Regions from separate parts of the Pseudoalteromonas sp. SWYJZ12 genome, predicted to be linked through region 2. Evidence: predicted binding sites of a transcription regulator. Region 2 holds the regulator's gene; each other region holds the start of a gene.
What was found. The regulator sigma-54, encoded in region 2, starts transcription at its own class of promoters, with help from an activator protein. The targets are predictions, from matches to a motif close to GTTGGCACGNNNNTNGNNT.
Positions count from the first base shown of each region.

Region 1: the regulator sigma-54 is predicted to act here: its motif matches at 2,704-2,722, upstream of fliS (flagellar export chaperone FliS).
Region 3: the regulator sigma-54 is predicted to act here: its motif matches at 5,367-5,385, upstream of I6F42_RS06915 (BON domain-containing protein).

Region 1 is NZ_JADYXH010000006.1:200,532-208,383, reverse strand. Features, by position in the region: gene I6F42_RS10060 (DNA-3-methyladenine glycosylase I) at 46-642, shown strand; gene I6F42_RS10055 (sigma-54-dependent Fis family transcriptional regulator) at 928-2,364, opposite strand; gene fliS (flagellar export chaperone FliS) at 2,820-3,221, shown strand; gene I6F42_RS10045 (hypothetical protein) at 3,230-3,544, shown strand; gene fliD (flagellar filament capping protein FliD) at 3,638-5,071, opposite strand; gene I6F42_RS10035 (flagellar protein FlaG) at 5,150-5,572, opposite strand; gene I6F42_RS20405 (flagellin) at 5,727-6,482, opposite strand; partial or broken gene I6F42_RS20400 (flagellin) at 6,759-7,118, opposite strand; gene I6F42_RS20330 (flagellin) at 7,430-7,852, opposite strand, start outside.
Region 2 is NZ_JADYXH010000005.1:86,626-94,477, reverse strand. Features, by position in the region: gene lptC (LPS export ABC transporter periplasmic protein LptC) at 1-176, shown strand, start outside; gene lptA (lipopolysaccharide transport periplasmic protein LptA) at 166-711, shown strand; gene lptB (LPS export ABC transporter ATP-binding protein) at 708-1,433, shown strand; gene I6F42_RS08385 (RNA polymerase factor sigma-54) at 1,503-3,002, shown strand; gene hpf (ribosome hibernation promoting factor) at 3,028-3,315, shown strand; gene ptsN (PTS IIA-like nitrogen regulatory protein PtsN) at 3,320-3,772, shown strand; gene rapZ (RNase adapter RapZ) at 3,791-4,636, shown strand; gene I6F42_RS08365 (HPr family phosphocarrier protein) at 4,679-4,951, shown strand; gene mgtE (magnesium transporter) at 5,082-6,440, shown strand; gene I6F42_RS08355 (protein disulfide oxidoreductase) at 6,497-7,048, shown strand; gene I6F42_RS08350 (YgiQ family radical SAM protein) at 7,240-7,852, opposite strand, start outside.
Region 3 is NZ_JADYXH010000004.1:99,883-107,734, reverse strand. Features, by position in the region: gene I6F42_RS06955 (gamma-glutamylcyclotransferase family protein) at 8-502, opposite strand; gene I6F42_RS06950 (LysE family translocator) at 529-1,167, opposite strand; gene I6F42_RS06945 (hypothetical protein) at 1,179-1,952, opposite strand; gene I6F42_RS06940 (CreA family protein) at 1,982-2,467, opposite strand; gene I6F42_RS06935 (5-carboxymethyl-2-hydroxymuconate Delta-isomerase) at 2,675-3,004, shown strand; tRNA gene I6F42_RS06930 (tRNA-Ile) at 3,326-3,402, opposite strand; gene I6F42_RS06925 (hypothetical protein) at 3,649-4,155, opposite strand; gene I6F42_RS06920 (YqaE/Pmp3 family membrane protein) at 4,534-4,692, opposite strand; gene I6F42_RS06915 (BON domain-containing protein) at 4,765-5,331, opposite strand; gene I6F42_RS06910 (LiaF domain-containing protein) at 5,660-6,328, shown strand; gene I6F42_RS06905 (VOC family protein) at 6,367-6,783, opposite strand; gene suhB (inositol-1-monophosphatase) at 7,060-7,852, shown strand, end outside.

The DNA of each region.
Region 1 (7,852 bases), on a different contig from region 2:
ATAATTTGAGCGACATAAAAATGACGCACACAAAAAGGAATAATAATGAGTGAGCAAATAAAGTGCCGTTGCCCGTGGCTCGACACCACTAAACCCGACTACGTTATTTACCATGATGAAGAATGGGGCGTCCCCCTTTACGATGATACAAAGCTGTTTGAATTTATCACGCTTGAATCAGCGCAAGCCGGCTTAAGCTGGTACACAATTTTAAAAAAACGCAGCGGTTACAAAAAAGCATTTGCTAATTTTGATGTAAAGAAAGTGGCACAATTCACACAAGATGACGTTGAGAGATTAATGCTTGATGAGGGTATTGTGCGCAATCGCTTAAAAATTGCGGCAACTGTTAACAACGCAAAGTGCTTTATAGAAATACAAAAAGAATTTGGAAGTTTTAGTAACTACCAATGGCAGTTTGTCGATAATAAACCGATTATAAGTAATTTAAATAACGCTGAGGACTACCCAGCAATTACAGAGGCATCAACCGCATTCGCTAAAGACTTAAAAAAACGGGGTTTTAAGTTTTTAGGCCCTACAACGGTTTACGCTCATATGCAGGCCTGCGGTATGGTTAACGATCACAGTAATGATTGTTTTAGAAAAGAAGAAATTATTGAGGCTTTTAGTAGTAAGTGATTTATAACCATAAAAGTGATTTGTTCACAAAGAGGTTAAGAGACGCTGCGCTATAGAGAAGTAACGCGTAAGTTGACTATGGTTTCTCATTTACCCTCGTTTTTCACGCGAGCAAGTCTAGCGTCTACAACAAAAGTAAAAACCGTGTAGGTGCGAATTTACTTCGCGCTCTTGCTAATATTTTTTAAGTAAAGTGCGGTATAAAACCGCACCTACAAAACGGGGGTTATTTATCTACTGTGTTTGGCCAATTTATAACTAAACACTGACAGCTGCTTTTAAACCTTAATCTCTTGAAAGATTATACTTTTTCATTTTCTCAACGAGTGTTGTTCTGCGTACACCTAATATCTCTGCAGCGCGAGCTACAACGTAATCATAGCGCTCTAACGCTTGGGTTATTAAGCTTATTTCGAGCTCGGCTAAATAATCTTTAAGTTCAATACCATCATCTGGCAATAGCCCACTACCCGTTTGGCTAAACTCAGCGTCTGGCTCACTTTCGTAATCGCTAAAACCGGTGCTAAATATGTCGTTAAAGGCATCTTTTTCCATTAACTCTTCAGGGTATTCTGGCTCGTACGCTTCAACTTCGATGTAACGATATTTGTTAGGTAAATCGGGAATATCAACCACTTTTTCAGGAAACATAATAACCATACGTTCCACTAAGTTAGCAAGCTCACGAATATTACCAGGCCAAGCATGTTCTTTTAAGCTCTCAACTGCGCGCTCGGTAAACTTAGCGGTAGAACCAGTCTGGTCGTTAACACGGCGCATTAACTCTTTTAAAAGCAGCGGAATGTCATCAGCACGTTCACTAAGCGATGGGTTTTCGATAGGAAATACATTTAAGCGGTAATATAAATCTTCCCTAAAACTACCCTCTTCAATCATTGTTTCCAAATTACGATGCGTGGCTGCAATAACGCGTACATCAGCTTGGATAGCCTTTGTACCACCAACACGTTCGTAGCTGCGCTCTTGCAATACTCGCAGCAACTTAACTTGCATTTGCAGAGGCATATCGCCTATTTCATCTAAAAATAGCGTCCCGCCTTGAGCTAGTTCAAACCGCCCTTTACGAGCCGATATAGCACCAGTAAACGCGCCTTTTTCGTGGCCAAATAGTTCACTTTCGAGCAGCTCTGCCGGAATAGCACCACAGTTAACAGGTACAAACGGTCCATTAATACGCTTTGAAAGCAAATGTACATTACGGGCAACCACTTCTTTACCTGTGCCTGATTCGCCTAAAATTAAAACATTGGCATCGGTTTTTGCCACTTGTTCAATTAAAAAGCGAACATCTTTTACGGCCTCTGTTTCACCAACAAGTCCATCAAAGGTTTTATGTGGTTTTGTATGCTTATGCTCATTAGGCAACATGCGCTGATACTGCTGGCAATCGTGAAGTAACTGCGTTGTCACTTCGTGATTAAATGGCTCGCAAATAAGCCCCACCACATTAGCGATACTTAATAGGGGTTTTAGCGTTTCGCCAATTAATAAAAACGGTAATGTTGGATAGCGTTTAATTAAGCTTTCGTGGTCAAGTGATTGCAATGCTCCTAAAATGATCATGCATTCTTGCTGCTGATATTTTTTGCATTCTTGTTCAAAGCAGTCTTCGCTTAATAGTTGAGCAGCTTCACCAATAAAGCCAAGTGAAGCATTTAATCCTATTGCGCGGTTGTTATTATTATCTAAAATCAAGATCATATTTAGCGAGCCGTACTTTCACTAATTTATATAGTTAGTTAAATTGTAAGCTAGTTCAGCATGGATGCAAGCGATAGCGGCAGTTTTTTGACATGAACGTCAAAAAACAGACGGGCTAGTTAAGTCAATCATACTTAATAGTTAATCATTAAGTATGAGTTATAGTTTTAACTTAGTTATTACTCAGCGATTACCTAACTATTACTTAACTATTACTTAACTATAACTTAGCCTTAAAAATTAATTTACTCGGCTATAAAAATGCTATTGTTAGTAAATAAACTCAATTATAAATTTAAGTTGAAGTTACAAATGCCGATACATAGATAAGTGAAAATGCTTGGCATTAATATTGCTTTGTTCTTATAAAAGTATAAAAGCTTTATTGATTTTTTGTATAAGTTTTTATATTAACTTTCACATAATTTTATCGTTTTAAATTTTAGGATTTTCCCATGGCTCATGTCTCATTAAAAAAATACGGTCAAGTTCGTGCTAGTAGTATTGCCGAAATGACTCCTTACGAACAAATAAACCTTATATTTAGTAATATTATCGGCCGTTTAGCAGCTACAAAAGGGTTTATTGAGCGCAAAGAAATAGCTAAAAAAGGTGAGAACATTTCAGCCTGTGTTTTATTATTTGGTGCCCTACAAGACGCACTTAATTTAGAAGTAGAGCAAGACCCTAGTATTTCTAACAATTTATTGGCACTTTACGACTACTGCCAACGCCGTTTAACGCAAGCAAACATAAACAACGATATTGAAGCAATTATGGAAGTATCAAGTATTGTTAAAGAAATTAAAGAAGGTTGGAATAATATTCCGCTAGATCAACGCAGCCCTGCGGTTTAATTTAAATTATGGACTCGCCAACATCTTCGCAGCAACTAACAAGCCATGCAGAGCAAATACAAACACTGCTTAGTAACATTGAAGTATTAGTAAATGATAATAATGCAGACGAAGCTCAGCCTTTTTTAGACACTTTAAATACTAAACTAAAGCAATGGTGCGAAAGCAGCAAAGCTCCAAGCGCAGAGCAATTAGAATTAATTCAGCTTCGTATAAATACTATTTTAGTAAAAGCAAATAGCGCTAAAAACGAGTCATCTAAAGCCATTATTAAACAAAAAAAATCTGGTAAGGCAATTAAAGCTTATAAAGCAGCCAATTAAAATTAACCTCAAACAGTAAATATAAAAAACCGTTGTAAATAACGGTTTTTTTATGTTTTTATTTAGCTATTAAAACTATATGCTATTTATATATTAAGAGTTATCTCGTACAACCCCAGGCATATTTTCCAGCTGAGCTTGAACATATGTACTGGTGTTATTAAGGCTAGCCACTAATAAATCCATCGCATTATATTGAGCGTATAATCGAGAGGATAGAGACTCCATTTTACTTTTAAGGTCCAAGCGTTGATCATCTATGTCATCAAGTTGGTTTGTTTTACTGTCTATTCGGTTTTGAATAATACCATCGGAATCTGTATAAAAGCTCATTAGCTCATCGAACGACTGCGCAAAACCATCATCGTCATCACCTACAAAAAACTGTTGCACTAAATCTACATCGCTTGCTATTTTTTCATTGAGTGTTTCTGTATTTAGCGTTAAAACACCGTAGCGATCTGTTTCAACACCTAATTGCGAAAGCGATAACGATTTTCCGTCACCTAAATCAACGGGATTTGTTATTTCGCTACGAAGCTTTGACATAACACCACGAAGCAGTGAATCCCCCGCCATAACGCCTGCGCCACCTTCGCCGGAGGCACCCAAGTTATTACTAAGCTCTAACAGTTCGTTATAACTTGAAATAAAACTATTTAAACCTGTTTTAATATTATTATTGTTTTCGGTAACCGATATGTCGCTTAAGTCGTCATCGGTATCGTGCGGTTTTTTAGCTGTTATATCCACGCCATCAATCACGTTACTAAATTCATTAGTGTTGCTTGATATCGTCAACGTGCCATCAATCGTTATTTGTGCATTTTGAGCAGCATTAACTTGCGTTAAATTAGTTGTGTGGTTAGCCGGGTCTGCATCTGATACATCATAAGCTAATCGAGATAATCCGCCTGTATCAGTATTACTGCCGTCATCGTCTTGTACGGTTATTGTAATTGCGTTGTCTTCGCCAGTTTCTTTACTAGTAAGTACTAAATGCTGACCGGTATCACTGGTTATTATAGTGGCGACAACAGAATCATTACTATCACTGCCAGTAAAAGGGCCATTATTAATTTGGTCGCGTAAATCTTCTAAGGTGTTAGTAGCCGACAAAACAGTAGAGAAACTATTTGCGCCAGAGCCAATTGTAATTACGCCAGCTCCTATTGCCTCGTCTGCTGAAAATGCAGGGGAAGATAATTTATGAGCTTGGGCTAATGCATCCACTTTTACGTTGTAGCTACCTGGTTGAGCATCTTTATCTGAACTAATAGATATAAAATCATCGTTACCCGAAGCGGTGCGCTTTTGGTAATTATCACTATCACCTAGTGCTTCCATTGAGGTTTGTACTTTCTCAAGCGCAGACTTAAGTGCACCAACGGCTGAAATATCCGTTGTTAATTTGCCTTCAGTAGTATTTAAACGAGCTTCAGCAGGGGCTTGCTCAGCATTAACTAGCGCATCAACAATATCTGATACTGCTAATCCCGAACCTAAACCAGTAAACGAAATAGCCATACTTCACCTCTTAAATACAAAAAAACTAACTTAACTCTTAATAATTAACACTTGAAAGATAATATTTTGAGCTGATTGCTAAACTGTTTGGTCAATTAAAATACCTGCCGACTCCGACAATTTAGAAACCAAACTTAATACTTCCTCAGAAGGATATTGTTTGATAACTTCACCACTGTCTTTATCGAGTACTTTAATTACATCGCGACCTGAATCTTCATCTACTTTAAATTGCAAACTACGGTTCATTTCGCCCATGAAGTCCTGCAATTGTTGCGCCATTTTCTCTAATTGTTCGCGCTCTAACGGCTGAGCAGTTACTTCTTGGTTATTTTTTTCGTATTGGTTTTGCTGTAATCGCTGTTGATTTTGTGTATCAGCATGCTTTACATCGTCAACAGCACGCTCAGTTAGCGAACTAGCAGCCTGACCAAATACTTTATCTTCACCCGCTAGCGGAGTTGGTAATGTAACTTCTGCATTGGAATTAATAGTATTCATAACAGATTCCTATTTTTCACTTAATTAAACTAATAATAGTTTAATTACTCTAAACCACAAAAGGAGGCAGCTAAAGCCACCTCCTTTTATTTGTAAAACTAATACTGACTTTATGTACTAGCTAGCTAACCATTAAGCTATTACTTTTAACTTATTAACCTAATAAGCTAAGTGCTGCTTGTGGTAACTGGTTCGCTTGCGACAAGATTGACGTACCTGCTTGTTGCAAGATTTGGTTCTTCGTCATGTTAGCTGTTTCAGTTGCAAAGTCAGTATCTTGAATACGGCTACGTGACGCAGATACATTTTCTTGAATATTAGCAAGGTTACTGATTGTGTGACCAAAACGGTTTTGAACCGCACCTAAATCGGCACGTTGGCTATCTATTTGTGCTAGCGCATCATCAATTACAGACAAAGCGTCTTGCGAACCAACTGCTGTAGATAAGTCAATACCATCAACGCTTGCAAAAGCTGCCGCTGCAGATAACCCTGTAACAGTTCCATCATCGACGGCTAAATCTTCAGATGAAGTTAAAGTAATTCCCTCTTGAGCTGCCGCAGTGGCAGAAACAGTACCACCGACTTCCAGTGAGACATCTGACGTAGCAGCATCCGAATCCGCAAAATTAGCAGCAATAGTTGCACCACCCGCACCGCCCGAACCAGCAAAATCACTTAGCTCTATAGGGTCACCAGCGGCATTTGTAATTGTAATAGTCCCCGAAGACTCTGCTGCAGTGTAGCCATCTAGTGCATCTATCGCTGTTGCTAGAGTAGCTTCTGAATCGCCACTTACTGAATCCCCGCCTATTTTAAATGAAATAGTACCAGTACCATCGAACTCAAAACTATCCAATGTTGCTACATTATTTTCTTTTTGACCAACTACAGCTGACGCACCATGCACACTTGTTGTAGCATTAATTGCCTCTGCTTTCTCAGTTGCCGTTGCACCACTTGCTACAGTTACAGTAGTGCCGCCAATTACAACATCACCCGTGCCAGCACCATCAATAGTTAAACTAGCCTTGTTACCACCAATATCTTTAGCTGCAGTGCTTGTTAAACTAATTGATATTGTTTCGTTAGCATTTGAACCTACTTGGAATTGTTTAGTACCAAAATCACCATTTAATAATTGCTGACCACCAAAAGAGGTTGTATCAGAAATTCGTGTTAACTCATCTTGTAAAGCTGTCACTTCTTTTTGTAGAGAAGCTCTGTCATCACTAGAATTCGAACCATTCGCTGATTGTAGAGCCAATTCACGCATACGCTGTAAAATGCTAGTAGACTCTTGCATTGAACCTTCAGCAGTTTGCGCCATAGAAATACCATCGTTAGCGTTACGCTGTGCTACACCTAAACCGTTTATTTGCGATGTTAAACGGTTTGAAATTTGCAGGCCTGCCGCGTCATCTTTTGCGCTATTGATACGCATACCTGATGATAGGCGTTCCATTGATGTCGCTAAGTCAGAACCTGATTGCGATAGGTTACGTTGGGCGTTTAGTGAAGATACATTTGTGTTTACTGAAATCATAATAAAACTCCTGATTACTTTCGTAATGTTGCTATTTTAATTTAACCAAGAGCTGTCACAAATGTATGCTCAGCTCCGTACTGATTAAGTTAACGGCAGGAGGTAAATTATCTTTAGGAGTATTTTAAAAATAAATTAGTTTATTTATTTAATAAAACGTAACCAACTGTTTTAAAATTAAAAATAGTTATTTGTTAATTTTTATAACGCATAAGTTTATGCTCTAAATAATTCTTACTATCTCAAAAAACAAAAAAACGCACTTCAAGTTGAAGTGCGTTTATATAAACAGTGACTAGTAAACTAAATAATTAGCCACCTAATAAACTAATTGCTGCTTGTGGTATTTGGTTTGCTTGCGAAAGTATTGACGTACCCGCTTGTTGGAGTATTTGATTTTTAGTCATTTGTGCAGTTTCGGTCGCAAAATCTGTATCTTGAATACGACTACGTGACGCAGATACATTTTCTTGAATATTAGCAAGGTTACTAATTGTATGACCAAAACGGTTTTGAACCGCACCTAAACCCGCGCGCTGCTCATCAATTTGAGCAAGTGCACCATCAATTATAGATATTGCACTTTGTGAGCCCAGCTCTGTAGATAAATTAATACTTTTAACAGTTTCAAGCGTACCAGTTACTGAAACACCAACTCCTGAGCTAGCATCATTTACTGCAAAAGATTTAGATGATGTTAATTCAACTGTATCTGCAGCAACTCCTGTAGCACT
Region 2 (7,852 bases):
AAATCAATGCTGATAATATTCAGGTAGATATAAAGCTATTAACAATGCGTTCGGAGCAACCCGTTATCATCACTGGACCCAATTTAAAAATCACTGGTAAAGGCCTAGAAGCCGACTTAAAAACCGAAGTGATAAAACTAATTAACCATACGCGAACCATATATTATGACCAATAAAATATTAAAATCACTTATTATTCCTACACTTATACTAGCGTTTAATAGTAGTGCTGCCGAGCAAAACACGCAACCGACTGCAAATCAAATTTCAATAAGCGCCGATAAGCAAGAAGGTCAATTAAAAGCTAATGTCGGGATTTTTGAGAAAAATGTTGAAATTATTCACGGTAATCGCCGTATCACAGCCGACCGCTTAGAAGTACATAAACGCGATGAACTTGGTGATAATAAACAATTATTAATTGCTACAGGTAGCCCTGCGCACTTTGAAGAAAAGCAATCAGATGGCACGACTATGAGCGCCAGTGCTGACGAAGTACGTTATGATGTATCTAAGCGTTTTTTAACGCTTGTTGGTAATGCACAAGTATCGCAAGCGGGACAAAAAATAAATGCTAAAAGCATTACCTACGATATAGAGCAGCAGCTAATCAGTGCCGAAAAAGATGAAAACTCAACTGACCGCGTTCACACAATTTTAGTGCCAATCGAGACTAAAAAAAGTAAAAAAAGCGACAAAGGTCAACCATGAGCACATTAAAAGCAGAGCTATTAGCAAAGAGCTATAAAGGCCGTGAAGTTGTAAAAAACGTCGGCCTTGAAGTCAAAGCTGGCAGTATTGTTGGCTTACTTGGCCCTAACGGCGCAGGTAAAACCACCACGTTTTATATGATAGTAGGACTTGTACCTAGCGACAAAGGTAAAATATCGATAGACGATAACGATATTACTCTTTTACCTATGCATAGTCGTGCTAGATTAGGCATTGGCTACTTACCGCAAGAGTCTTCAATATTCAGAAAGCTGACTGTTTATCAAAACTTAATGGCCATTTTAGAAACGCGCAAAGAGTTAAATAAACAAGCTAGAGAAGACACTCTCGATAAATTATTAGATGAATTTAGCATACAACACATTCGTGATAGCCAAGGTATGGCATTGTCGGGTGGCGAACGTCGTCGTGTGGAAATAGCACGTGCGCTGGCAGCAGATCCTAAATTTATATTACTAGATGAACCATTTGCAGGTGTTGACCCGATTTCGGTATTAGACATAAAGAAAATAATAGAACATCTCAAAAATCGTGGGATTGGTGTATTAATTACCGATCATAACGTAAGAGAAACCCTTGATGTTTGTGAAAAAGCCTACATTGTTTCTCATGGGGAGCTGATTGCATCAGGTACTCCAGAACACGTATTAAATGATAAAACAGTACGCGATGTTTACTTAGGCGAGCAATTTAGGCTGTAACATTTACGCCATGTCTTTAAGCATCTGCTAGTATTAATTATAACAACATAAAAGGATTGTTAGAGATACATGAGGCAATCACTACAGCTGCGCATGGGCCAGCAACTTACAATGACTCCACAGTTGCAACAAGCTATTCGTTTGTTGCAACTCAGTACATTGGATCTCCAGCAAGAAATACAAGAAGCTCTCGACAGCAACCCGCTATTAGAGGTTGAAGAAGCAGACTATTCCGAAGACGCTGCAGGTAAAAACGAGCAAAAAGCAGATACAGATGACATAACTGTTAGCGCATCTGCCGATGATGCTCCAAGCGAATATGAACAAGATAGTGGTGAAGCACTTGCAAAAGACACGCTAAGTGACGACATGGCTATGGATGTTAGTTGGGATGAGTACATGAGTGCCGCCCCAGCAGCATCATCGGGTCCGATGCCTGAAGACGAATCAATATACCAAGGTGCCTCTACTGAAACGCTCCATGAGTATTTAATGTGGCAGTTACAACTAACGCCATTTAGCCCTACAGACGAAGCTATTGCTATTGCTATTGTAGAAGCCGTCGATGATTCAGGTATTTTAACACTAAGCTGCGAAGAGATTTTAGAAAGCTTTAATCAAGAAAACGAAGATGATAACGAAGTCGAACTTGATGAAATTGAAGCTGTATTAAAACGCATCCAACTGTTTGATCCTGTTGGTATTGCTGCACGTAGTTTACAAGAGTGTTTGTGTATTCAGCTTAACCAGTTTGATAAAGAAACACCTTACATTAATGAAACAAAAATGATTTTAACCGAGCATATTGATTTATTAGCTGCTCGTGACTATCGTACATTAATGAAGAAAACTAAGCTCAAAGAAGAAGAGCTTAAAGAAGTAATGACATTAATACATACTCTTAGCCCTAAACCTGCAGATACTATTGTAAGAGAAGAATCTGAGTATGTTATTCCTGATGTGTCAGTTAAAAAAATTAAAGGCCGCTGGGTTGTTGAGTTAAACCCAGATAGCATGCCTAAAATTCGTGTTAATAGCCAATACGCGGCAATGTCTCGCACTGTAAAATCCAGTGGTGACAGCCAGTTTATTCGCTCGCATTTACAAGAAGCTAAATGGTTTATTAAAAGCTTAGAAAGTAGAAACGACACGCTATTAAAAGTAACAAATTGTATTGTTAAGCAACAACAAGGCTTTTTTGAACACGGTCCTGAAGCCATGAAACCAATGGTTTTAAATGATGTTGCTGAAATGGTAGAAATGCACGAATCAACAATTTCGCGCGTAACAACCCAAAAGTATATGCACACACCCCGTGGTATATTTGAGCTTAAATATTTTTTCTCAAGCCATGTAAGCACCGAAAACGGTGGTGAATGTTCATCTACAGCAATCCGTGCGCTTATCCGAAAATTAATCGCAGCAGAAAACTCAGCAAAACCATTGAGTGATAGCAAAATAGCGGATATATTGGCTGAGCAAGGAATTAAAGTAGCGAGACGTACAATCGCAAAATACCGCGAATCTCTGGCTATTCCACCGTCAAATCAACGTAAAAGTTTGATTTAAGACGCAAAAAAAGAGGGTAATGCTTATGCAACTAAACTTAACTGGTCGTCACGTAGAATTAACCGATTCACTAAGAGACTATATTAATACCAAATTTGCGAAGCTAGAAAGACACTCTGATCATATTAATAATGTTCATGTCATTCTCGATGTAGAAAAATTAAATCAAAAAGCAGAAGCCACCATACACGTAAGCGGTGCTGAGCTATTTGCCTCTACAGAACATCAAGATATGTATGCCGCCATTGACTCGTTGATCGACAAGCTCGATCGACAAGTAATTAAACACAAAGAGAAGCTTGCTCGACACTAATATGATGAAATTAAGCTCACTTATATGCCAGGACTGCAGCAAAGCTGCGGTCCTTTTTAATAGCAAAAAAAGAATTTTAGAGTTCATTAGCGAACTTGCTCACGACAAACTTCCGTATTTACCGCAACAAGATATTCTTAATGCTTTAATGAGCAGAGAGAAACTCGGTAGTACAGGTATAGGGCGTGGCATTGCCATTCCTCATGGAAGAATGAGCGGTGCAGAAGAGCCTTTGGCTTTAGTACTCGTTAGCGAAACTCCAATAAATTTTGATGCAATCGATAATCGCCCTGTTGATATTTTCGTCGCACTCATCGTACCAGATGGCGATAACCAGCAGCACTTAAAGACTCTAGCAACCATTGCTGATAAACTAAACAACAAAGATTTTTGTAAACAGTTACGCAGTGCAAAATCAGATACTGAGCTTTACCAAGTTATTGTCAATCAATCATAGTTTTATAAAGGGTGTTAAATGGAGTTAATTATCATAAGCGGCCGTTCTGGTTCTGGAAAGTCGGTTGCTTTACGCGTTGTAGAAGATTTAGGTTATTATTGCGTAGATAATATTCCAGTTAACTTGCTTCCTTCATTAGTTCGCAGTGTGTCTGATAGCTACGATAAAATTGCTGTTAGCATTGATGTGCGTAACATCCCTAAACAACAAGATGAATTTAACGATATTCTTGAATACTTGCCTGGCTTTGCAAAACCTACGTTATTTTATTTAGATAGCGACGATCAAACATTGATCAAACGTTTTTCTGAAACTCGTAGATTACACCCACTATCAATTGACTCGTTGCCTCTTGATTTAGCCATCAAAAAAGAAAAAGAATTACTTGATGTATTAATCACCCGCGCCGACTTTATGATAGACACGACTGATTTGAGTGTTCATCAACTTGCTGAATCTATTCGTGAAAAGATTTTAGGTAAAAAAGATAAGCAACTGATTGTCACGTTTGAATCGTTTGGTTTTAAATACGGTATACCAAAAGAAGCAGATTACGTATTTGATGCACGCTTTTTACCCAATCCACATTGGGAACCTGAATTAAAACCTTTAAATGGGTTAGATCAACCTGTTAAAGATTATTTGGCCAATCACAGCATAGTGCAAAAATTCACATGGCAAATTCAAACATTTGTACAAACATGGTTACCGCACTTAGAGCGAAATAACCGCAGTTATTTAACCATTGCTATTGGGTGTACAGGCGGACAACATCGCTCTGTATATTTAGCGCAAACTATTGGTGAAAGTTTTGCAATGACACATCCCAATGTGAAAATTCGCCATCGCGAACAAGAAAAATAATATAGCTGAATAATCACCTGTTCAGCTTAGGTAGAGTAAGTTATGCATTGTGAAGACACTTTTTTAATAAAAAACAAATTAGGATTGCACGCCAGAGCAGCCACCGTGCTTGCCCAATTGGCAGTGCAGTTTGATGCGACAATTACATTATTTCAAGATGACAAAGAAGCTGCAGGCGATAGCGTACTTGCACTAATGTTACTTGAAAGTAGCCAAGGCAAAGAAGTAAAAGTTGTATGTAAAGGCCCCGATTCTGAGCAAGCTTTACATGCTGTTGGAGAATTAATAGCACAACGTTTTAATGAACAAGAATAAACAGTTATAAAAATAATGCTCGCATTACTAATGCCCCAACTAAAACAGATATATAAAATAAATACGGTTAGTGACGCCAGTTAACTCACCTCTCCCCATAAAGTAATATAAAAATTTATAAAGGACGCCAATGCCTGAAGCTTTTGAACAAGATTACCCACTACAGCAACTAAAACAGGTGACTAAGTCACTCAATAGTGGTCAATTTGTTCAAGTTAGGCGCATGCTCGCAAAAACAGCTCCTTGTGATACCGCATTATTATTAGAATCATCACCACATAAAATTCGCCGACTCCTTTGGCAGTTGGTTGATCCTGATGTGCAAGGTGATGTTCTTGAAGAACTCTCAGAAGATGTTCGTTTAGGCATTATTGCCCAAATGGAACCTAAGCACATTGCAGCCGCAACAGAAGATATGGGCCACGATGACTTAGGTGAAGTATTACGTAGTCTGCCAGACACCGTCTATAAAGACGTTGTTAGCGCGATGGACATTCAAGACCGTGAACGTGCAACACAAGCACTTTCGTATCAAGAGCGTTCTGCTGGCGCGCTAATGAACACCGATACGGTGACCATTCGCCCTGACGTTACGCTTGATGTTGTACTTAGATATATTAGGCTACGTGGCGAGTTACCAGAAGGTACCGATGACTTGTACGTTGTTGATAAGCATAACTGCTTTATAGGCGCTTTATCGCTAAGTACATTATTAACTAACCCGCCAGAAAAAATTGTTCGCGATTTAATGGATGAAGATTGTGAATCAATTCCAATCTCAATGGATGAAAGTGAAGTCGCGCAATTATTTGAACGTCATAATTGGATATCGGCCCCCGTAGTTGATGATAACGATCAGCTCCTTGGTCGTGTCACTATCGATGACATCGTTGACGTAATCCGAGAAGATGCTGAGCATAGTTTATTGGGCTTAGCCGGCCTTGATGATGAAGAAGATACCTTTGCGCCAGTACTAAAAAGCTCTAAAAAACGCTCAGTTTGGTTAGGTGTCAACTTACTAACTGCACTTGCAGCTGCTTTTGTAGCTAGCTTTTTTGAAGGCACTTTAGATGTTTTACCTATTTTAGCTGTACTTAACGGTATTGTCCCTTCTATGGGCGGTGTTGCAGGTAGCCAATCATTAACGCTTGTTATTCGTGGTATTGCGGTAGGTCATATAAATCAAACAAACCAACGTTTCTTGATGATGAAAGAGCTTGCTATTGGCGCGTTAAACGGTGTTTTGTGGTCGTTGTTAATAGCAGGTGTTATTGCCCTATGGCAGTGGGACTTTATGCTTGGTGGCGTACTCGCCTTCGCTATGTTTATGAACTTAGTGGTGGCAGGTGTTGCTGGTGCGAGTATCCCTATTATTCTTAAAAGAATGAATATAGACCCAGCACTTGCAGGGAGTGTGGTGCTAACCACGGTGACAGATATTGTGGGTATATTCGCCTTTTTAGGTACTGCTACTTGGTTGCTGGTTTAAATTAGAAACCTTTGCAAATAACTAAAGTAAAAAACACTTAGGGTAAAGCTGCAACTATGACAACGGATACCAAAAATAAAAAAGACACACCTAACAAAACGCCAAAACAAAAAGGCCTATCAATATTAAAAAGTGTGTTGATATATGGTTTCATATTTTTCGTAATTTATAACGCTGTCAATTGGTGGCGACAACCTGTTATGCCAGCAAATCCTCAATTACAATTAATAGATTATAAAGGGCAAAACATTGATTTAGCAGCAATGAGCCAAGATAAACCAACACTTGTCTATTTTTGGGGAACTTGGTGCCCTATTTGTAGTATTACCTCCCCTGCCATAAACGAACTCGCAAACGAGAATAACTACCCTATCGTGAGCATCGCAGTAAAATCAGGTTCGGATCAAAAGCTACATGAGTATCTAAATGATCATGGCTACAGTTTTATCACTGTCAACGATCAACACGGTGAGATATTTGCCGATTGGCAAGGGCAAGTCACGCCATCTTATATAATCTTAAAAGATAATAAAATGACGCAAGGGCTAACAGGCATTCAGCCGTTATGGTCACTTAAATTACGTTTGTGGTTATCATCAACGTTTTAAGAAAAAACTAACTGCAAGTATATAGACACTAAATACGTGCTATCTCAAGAGGGGTTTCTAAAAGCTCGCTCTTTATCACCTACAATAATATAGATAATAAAGAGCAAGGTTTACTTAATTTACGCATGAAAAGGGCTTAAAAACCCTTGGCGTAATTAAACTAATCTACTAGTTATTAATAGATTGAATCACTAACGTGTACTTTGACGATTACCGCCTACTTTTGGTTTAGTGTTTGCCTTTTTAAATTGGCTAAAACCGGTATGTCGCGTTAGTGCCGGACGTCCGCCTTTACTGCCACCTTTACCTGCTTTTTCATCACGCCCTTCTTCAGGCACTAAACAGTTAGGCCCTTTACCAATTAAATTAGCTTTACCCAGTTTACGCAGTGCTTCACGTATCATCGGCCAACCTGCTGCATCATGGTAACGTAAAATAGCTTTATGTAATCTACGTTGGCGAGCACCTTTAGGTACTGGAACAACTTCTGTATTGTTTTTTATATTACGTAAAGAGTTCATTTCTGTGTGGTAAATAGTCGTCGCATTAGCCATCGGTGATGGGTAAAAATTTTGTACCTGATCAAGCTTAAAGTCGTTTGATTTAAGCCATAAAGCCATGTTTACCATGTCTTCATCTTTTGTCCCTGGGTGAGCAGATATAAAGTAAGGAATTAAATACTGCTTTTTACCGGCTTCTTTAGAATACTTATCAAATAATTCTTTAAATTGATCGTACGCCCCCATACCTGGTTTCATCATTTTTGATAATGGACCATCCTCTGTATGCTCTGGCGCTATTTTT
Region 3 (7,852 bases), on a different contig from region 2:
TATTTTATTATTTTTGATGAACTGCAAATTCAATTGCTGCGCGCTCTTGATTGGTATCGCTTTTTTGTGCGCGATTTAATATCGCATCACTGTATTCTTTTGGTACGCCCGCTTCAAGTGATCCGCGATGAACGTGTTTTATGTACCAATCGTATGGGAGTACATCGCTGTCATGGGTATTAGCTATATAACAATGTGCAGTTACAGTCTCACCCGTTAGAAGCGTTGGGGCTATATCTACGCAGTCGTAACCTACGCCCTCAATACCATCTAAAATAACTTTTTCATCTTCATTAAGCTCATAAATAATGCCGTAAACCAGCGCGCCTTCTTTATCGCTTGGGCAAATACTGCATTTGCCAGAGCCATCTTTAAATAGCATATCAAAAGTTAGCTCGTAACCTTTAAGTACCGCTGTTCCTACACGCTTTACATTAGGTAAGCGCGCTAACAAACGATTAGATGACATATTAGAGCCAAACGAAAAATTATATAACGGCATTTTATCTCCTGTACTTTTTAAATAAGTTAAATAACAACACGTACTGCAAGGGCAATTAAAATAACGCCAATTCCACGGTCAAACCAATAACCGCGTTGTTGGAAAAAACCCCTTACATTATTTCTGGAAAGTATTATTGAAAGCATTGAAAACCACGCCCAAGTAGCCAATGCCATGTACACACCGTAACCGACCTGTACGCTAGTCGGTGTTGTTGGGCTAATCACGAGTGTAAATAACGACATAAAAAATAACGTGGCTTTTGGGTTTAATGCATTTGTGAAAAAGCCGCGCCTAAAAGCAAGCCAAACGGATTCTTCTTGGACGGTTTTGTTTTCAACATCTTTTGCAGCCTCGCCTTCATTACTTGCTGGAGGTTTTGCAGCTCTGAGTGCTTGTACGCCTAAATAAGCTAAATATGCACCGGCAAGATACTTAAGTGCCATAAATAAACTAGGCGATTGCGTTAAAATAAGCGCAACACCTAAAACGCAATAGGCAACGTGCAGTAAAATAGCAGCGCCAACACCGGCGCTTGTCCACAATGCATTGCGCCTACCTTGCTGCACGCTTTGCTTAAGTACTACGGCAAAGTCAGGCCCGGGGCTTGCTACTGCAAAAAAATGAGCAATAACAATCAGTAAAAATTCATCTAAGTATTCCACGCAGGTCCTTGCTAGTTTGGCGAATAAGCTAATAACAGCGGGTTGGCCGAGTTATTTACCAATGCTTTAATTTCTTTTTGTGCTTTTTTAAACTGACCACGTAAATGCGGCTTTAAATGCTTTTTAGACACTTTATCGTTTTTAAAGTAGCTAATCAGGGCATGCATAAATACCGTATGTGTTTCACTTAACTTAGCTTCACGGTTAGCGTATGGATTATAACAAGAGCCACAACCGCCTTTAAACTGATACACCGTGTTACTCATCATCACACCAAATCCTAAAAAACAAGCAAGCGCATCGGCAGCTTGTGGTAAATACTCCCTACCGCCTGGCGGTAGAACCCCAACGTGATGAATAAGTATGGTGGCCAGAGTACCCGCATAACTTGCCACTAAATCTTGTGGCTGATTAATCTGATTAGGATTAAAAGAGATACTGACCTTATGGCTTGGCGGCACAATTAAATGGCTGCCTTCGCCACGTATTTCATCACTAAATTCAAAGTGCGGAAAAACTTGCGGTTGTAACTGCTGAGGTGCGACTAATTGAATAGGCCATGCATTCATACCCGCGTAATTAGTAACGCGGGTAAAGACATTGGTTGCCATTTCCTCAATGCTCGATACCGAATCGGGGAAAAAAGTGGCCGTTGGCAGTATTATTTGAGTGTGCTTTGTAAAAAACTCAGCATCAAAATTTTCTACAGCCCAAATAAATGTATCAATAAGCCATTGCTGCTCTTGATCTTCCAATAAAGGTGCCGATTTAAATAAAGCTAACATAAGGTGCTCTTATAAGTTTTAGTGCTAGTTTAGTTTTTTTGTGTAAGCGCCCAATCCCACGCTTGAGTATTGTATAGCGGCACTGTTGATAGTGCATGGTGGTGGCTACCACTGGATTCTTTAGTTGAATACGATAAGTACAATAAAGTACGATTCTCAGCATCGTAAATACGGCGCACTTTTAGTGATTTAAATAATATACTTTTAGATGATTTGAATATCACTTCACCTGATTTACTGCGGTCTATTTTTTGTAGCTGCTGCGCTGTAATAGGACCCGTTTGACGACATGCTATAGACATATCAGAGGGATCAGAAAAGTCCAAATTAGCCTCTATATGACTAATATGACAAGTAACGCCTTCAAGGATTGGATCTTGCTGCGAATTAACCACAACATCTTTAGTTGTAAATAATCCCAGACTTACCGATGCAACATCGTCAGAGCAAGCACTTAATGTAACAACTGCACCTGTAAGTAAAGCTAAACGTTTAAATTTTTGTGGTAATTTCATACTTATCCTCAATTAATATATAAGTAACTTAGCACCTACGTTACTAAGCGAAGGTTCACCTGTTTGTTTTTATACTAACATCAAAAATAAATACGACTAAATTAGTTTAAAGTAAAGATTTTAGATAGCTCAGGGTTTAGTGAACCCTGTTGTATTTGATACAATTAACTCTCGCTCATGCAGTAACTCATAATAGGAAACGCCTAAATGCCGCACATTATTATTGAACACTCAGAAGACCTCCCTATTTTACCACAAGTACTGGTAGAAAAAATTCACACTACCGCTTTCGAAAGTAACTTATTTGAATTAGAAACCATCAAAACACGCGCTATTGCTTATCAGCAATATCAACTTGGCGCAGGAAAATCAGGGTTTATACATATCGCGGTACATATTTTAGCGGGACGCTCAATTGAGCAAAAACAAATGTTAAGCGAACTGCTACTTTCATGCTTAAAAACATACTGCAGAGCATCAGACAGTTTAAGCGTAAATATTTACGATATTGAGCATGAGATATACCGTAAAAATTAGTTAACTCTTGTAGTTTTGAGCAATAGAAGTAAACACTAGTAAGTAAAAAGCCCCAATAGGGGCTTTTTTTGTATTCTGAAATCAGATGCAGCTCATTATTATTTACAAGACAGAGCATGAATAGCGTCCGATCTAATGCTGGAATTTAATAGTGCATTCGCACTCTTTCAAATTTAAGAAAGCTTAGCTTAATCTATGGATTAACTTTATTTAAATTATATTTATTATTAGGGGTAGATAAAGAATAATAAATTACACGATATTAAATTCATGTAGCATTAAATAATTTGAGTAGGTATTTTTTTGGAAAGTTTGTAAAAGTGGTGGCCCCTCCCAGACTCGAACTGGGGACCTAACGATTATGAGTCGTGTGCTCTAACCAACTGAGCTAAGGGGCCAACTTTTATATAACTGCTAGGCAGTTAATTTTTGAAGCGTTCAGTCACAGAGCGACTAAAGCGGGTTGCAGTATAAAAACTTTTTAGGTGCTTGTCACTACCAAACACCTTTATTTTAACAATCAGTAAGCTAACTGCTTAAATAGTAATCTTTTGGGTGGGTATAAGCATAAAATACAAGATATTTCCCATGATATTCTCTGCATTAAATTATAAAACCCTCCTCCCACATGTAGTCTTTTATATTTAACGCTCTACTTTTTTAAGTAAAGCTAACATATATGTGTAGGCATACAAGGCTGTAAAAAATATGCTTGGGGCTACTGTAAGTGCCAAATTAGGTGTCTGATTAATTACATTCACCATAATCACTAAGCTCGATTGAACAGTAATCGGAATAATAGGCGCAAAAAGTACACCTGCTATTTTTTTGTTACCTAAATACGAGGCGCTAGAGTTAATTGCATTATTGAAGCTTTGTCGTATTGCTACGTTTTGTGGTGTTTTAGAATGAAACATACAAATAATTGGAGTTACGAACGCAAGCGTTACATAACTAGACTTATACTTGTTGACGACCTTTTCTAAAATAAAAGTAAAAAACAGCGTTACAAATCCACTATACAAACCTTGTACTAATGCAGCTTGAAGCGTGACCGATTTAGCAATATCTGCCGAACTGTTCGCCCAGTAGGCCCAGCTAAAATAAAAAACGAATGACACAACGCCTGACAGTATAAGTCGAATATTCAATTAGCTACCTCAATATGCGTAAAAGCTTGGTGTAATGATAACACTAGAAGTGATGGTAATATTGTCACTAAATAATAGAGTAATTAATCGCGTATTGTAGATATATAAACAAACTAATGTTAAAGATTTCCTAACTGGCATCAATACAGAATCAGAACACTGCGGTTAGTTAGAAAGCTTAATTGAAGTAAACAATACTTTGGCTGAGGGAATTTTGGGAGTGAGTTACAAGAAATAAATCACTTAGTTTGAGTAAATTAAAAATTAGATTTTGATAAAAAATATTTACTTTAAAAACTAATATTGTGAGCCGAACAGTACTGGGGCACTTGTATCATTAGGCCTCAGTAGTCGGCTTACACAATATATAATCTGTCATTATTTTTTCGCAATAATGTAGATTGCATGTATTAACCCTGGGAAATAACCTAGCAGTGTTAATAAAATATTTAACCAAAAATGCATACCTAAGCCAACTTGCAAAAACACACCTAATGGCGGTAATAAAACCGAAAGTATTATACGAATAATATCCATGACTAAACTCCATTTAAATTAAGCATTAAAAAGACGTAAAGCCCAGTGTTAGTGGGCCTTAACTATACTATATTATTCAGCAACAATAGCTAGTTTATCAACTACGTCACGAACATCTTCAGCATTTTTAGCAATTTTAACTGCTAGTTGTTTTTCAGCTTCAGACTCTACTGAACCGTTCAGAGTTACAATACCATTGTCGGTATCAACATCGATGTCTGTACCACCAACTTCTGAGTCAAACAGGAAGCGAGTTGTGATTACAGTGGTGATTTTAGCGTCCGTTAGGTCGTTATCATCATCGTCCATCATGTCGTTGCTTTTATCTTTGGTATCCATGCTTTTAACAACAGTAAGGCTGTTATCAACATCAGATACACCATCTAGGCTAAGTACAAGTTCTTCTGCTAGCTCTTTATCAAGCTCGCTATTAACTTTACCTGTAAGTACTACTTTGCCATTTTTTACATCAGTGTTAATGTCAAAGTTGTTTAGATTAGTGTTCATAAGTAGAACTGTTTCTGCCTTACCATCAATCCAAGCATCTTTACTTTCGTTTTCCCAGCTGTTTGCTTGGGCACCCATAGCCGTAGTACCAAGAACTAGAGCTGCGATAATAGACTTGTTAAATGTTTTCATAATCTTTCTCCTTTTGATTAAAGACACTTTAACTAATGCGAGCTTTGGGCCAACTTTATTTATACTTACATTTCAATAGGTTGAGTTTATTTTGGAGTGAGGCATTATCTATAGTTGTGTAACTATTTACAGGCTACTCGGTAAAACTTTCTCAAATAGTGAAAATAGCTAGATAATTGCATTTTTGGTTAATCTATCGTTAATATAACAAAATAAAAAACATCATTATAAATTAACCTACTGATAATTAGGGTGATTATATTTGGTGCGTGCTTTGCATATAAACATCAAGAGCAGTATCAATAGTAAATATAATAAGGAATGCCCCATGTCTGTAAAAGTTGAAGACCGCCCAATAGAGCAAGTACGCGAACAAGTAATTGACCAATTAATTTATAATTACAGTCATGGGGTTATTTCTGTTGATGCATTTGAGAGACGACTCGATAGCGCGATGGATGCACCTAATAACGACGCTCTTTTAGCCTTAGTAGAAGACTTAACACTTAATACCGATCAGCAATATAAAGCAGAAAAACAATCGCAATTTAAACCACATTATAGTGCACAGCAAAACAGTGATGATGATTTTACATTACGTAGTATTTTAGGCTCTAACGAACGAAGCGGTCAGTGGGTCGTGCCAAAAAATATATATTTAAGTAACTTTATGGGATCGGTGGTACTTGATTTTACTGATGCCATTTTTGCGCATCAAAATGTAACTATTCACGTTAACTGTATTTTTGGTAGCGATGAGATTTATGTACCAGAGCATGTAAATGTAGTGTCTAAAATGTTTTGTATTTTAAGTAGTCTTGAAAATAAATCGGTGTCGCTTAACAAACGCCAAGGTCCTACTATTCATATTGAAGGAAAGGCAGTTATGGGATCGGTTGAAGTAAAAATAAAGCGCACAATTAAAGAAAAATTTATGAGCTTTGCAAATGAGCTAAAAACCCAGTTTGGCACCGGTAATAATAACCGCTCACTATAATTGAGTAGCAGCACTTTAGCGTGCTGCTTGGTATTTTATTATAAATCGTTATTTCGCTCGCTTGGTACATCACTTAAATACTCTACAAATTCCACCTCAAACCCGGCGGGATCAATAAAGTAGACATTCTTTCTGAAAGGATTCTCGCTACCTTGCTTGCTTAGAGTAAAACCCACTTTATTTAAGCGCATTACTACTGCGCTTAAATTATTAGTTACATAAGCAAAGTGTGCAAAACCAATTTGATAGCCCGATAAGTTTCTGTTTTCACCCTCCCCATGACTGCTTATCGCAATGTAATGCGTGTCATCTCCAAAGTGTACCCAGCGTCTTGGTTTTCCATGCCAATCGCCTCTGCCCTCACTTCTAATCGACCAATGTGGAAATACAGCGCGATAAAATTTAAGCATGCTGCCTATATCACTCGCGACTAAGTTTACGTGCTCTAAATACATAATGTTGTCCTATCAATTAAGTTAGGGGCACGATAAAACCTCAAGCTAACTTTAGGTAAAGCGTTATTTAAAATTAATTCAATTTAATTAACACACAAAGGAACATAGTGACTTATTAATTGCTCATTATTATTTTTTAAAAATATAGACACTTTTCAATCTTGTATAAAAAACAAACATAAGTATTTGGGGTTTATTGTTTACTTTATGTCAAAAGTCGCTAAAATACGCCGGCTGAAATATATAAACGTTCTTTTACAACCCAAAGGTAATACCATGCATCCAATGTTAAACATTGCGGTTCGCGCTGCGCGCAACGCAGGCAAAATTTTACTTCGCGCAAGTGAAGATTTATCAAAAGTTGAAGTGCAACAAAAAGGCGCTAACGACTTAGTAACTAACATTGATAAAGAAGCCGAAGCCGTAATTCGTGACACTATTTTACAGTCTTACCCTACTCACTCTATTGTTGGTGAAGAATTAGGTGAGCATAAAGGCAAGGATGATGATTACCAATGGATTGTAGATCCTATCGATGGAACAACTAACTTCATCAAAGGTATCCCTCATTACGCGGTTTCTATCGCACTTAAAGTTAAAGGTCGTTTAGACCAAGCTGTTATTTATGATCCAATTCGTGGTGAGCTTTTCACTGCATCTCGCGGTCAAGGCACTCAGTTAAACAGCAAACGTCTACGTGTTAGCAAAACTACGGTTCTTGCAGGCACTGTACTTGCTACTGGTTTCCCTTTCAAAAACAAAAACCACATGGATGCATACACTGAAGCGTTTAAAGCATTGTTTGTACACACTGCAGACATTCGCCGTGCAGGTTGTTCTGCTTTAGATATGGCATACGTTGCAGCTGGTCGTGTTGATGGATTTTTTGAAATTGGTTTAAAACCTTGGAACTCTGCTGCAGGCGAACTTATGGTTAAAGAAGCGGGCGGTATGGTTGTAGATTTCGCTGGTGGTAATAACTATAACCACAGCGGCAATATTATCTGTGGTTCACCAAAATTGACTCAAGCAATTATTCGTGAAATTCGTCCAGTATTAACTGAGTCGT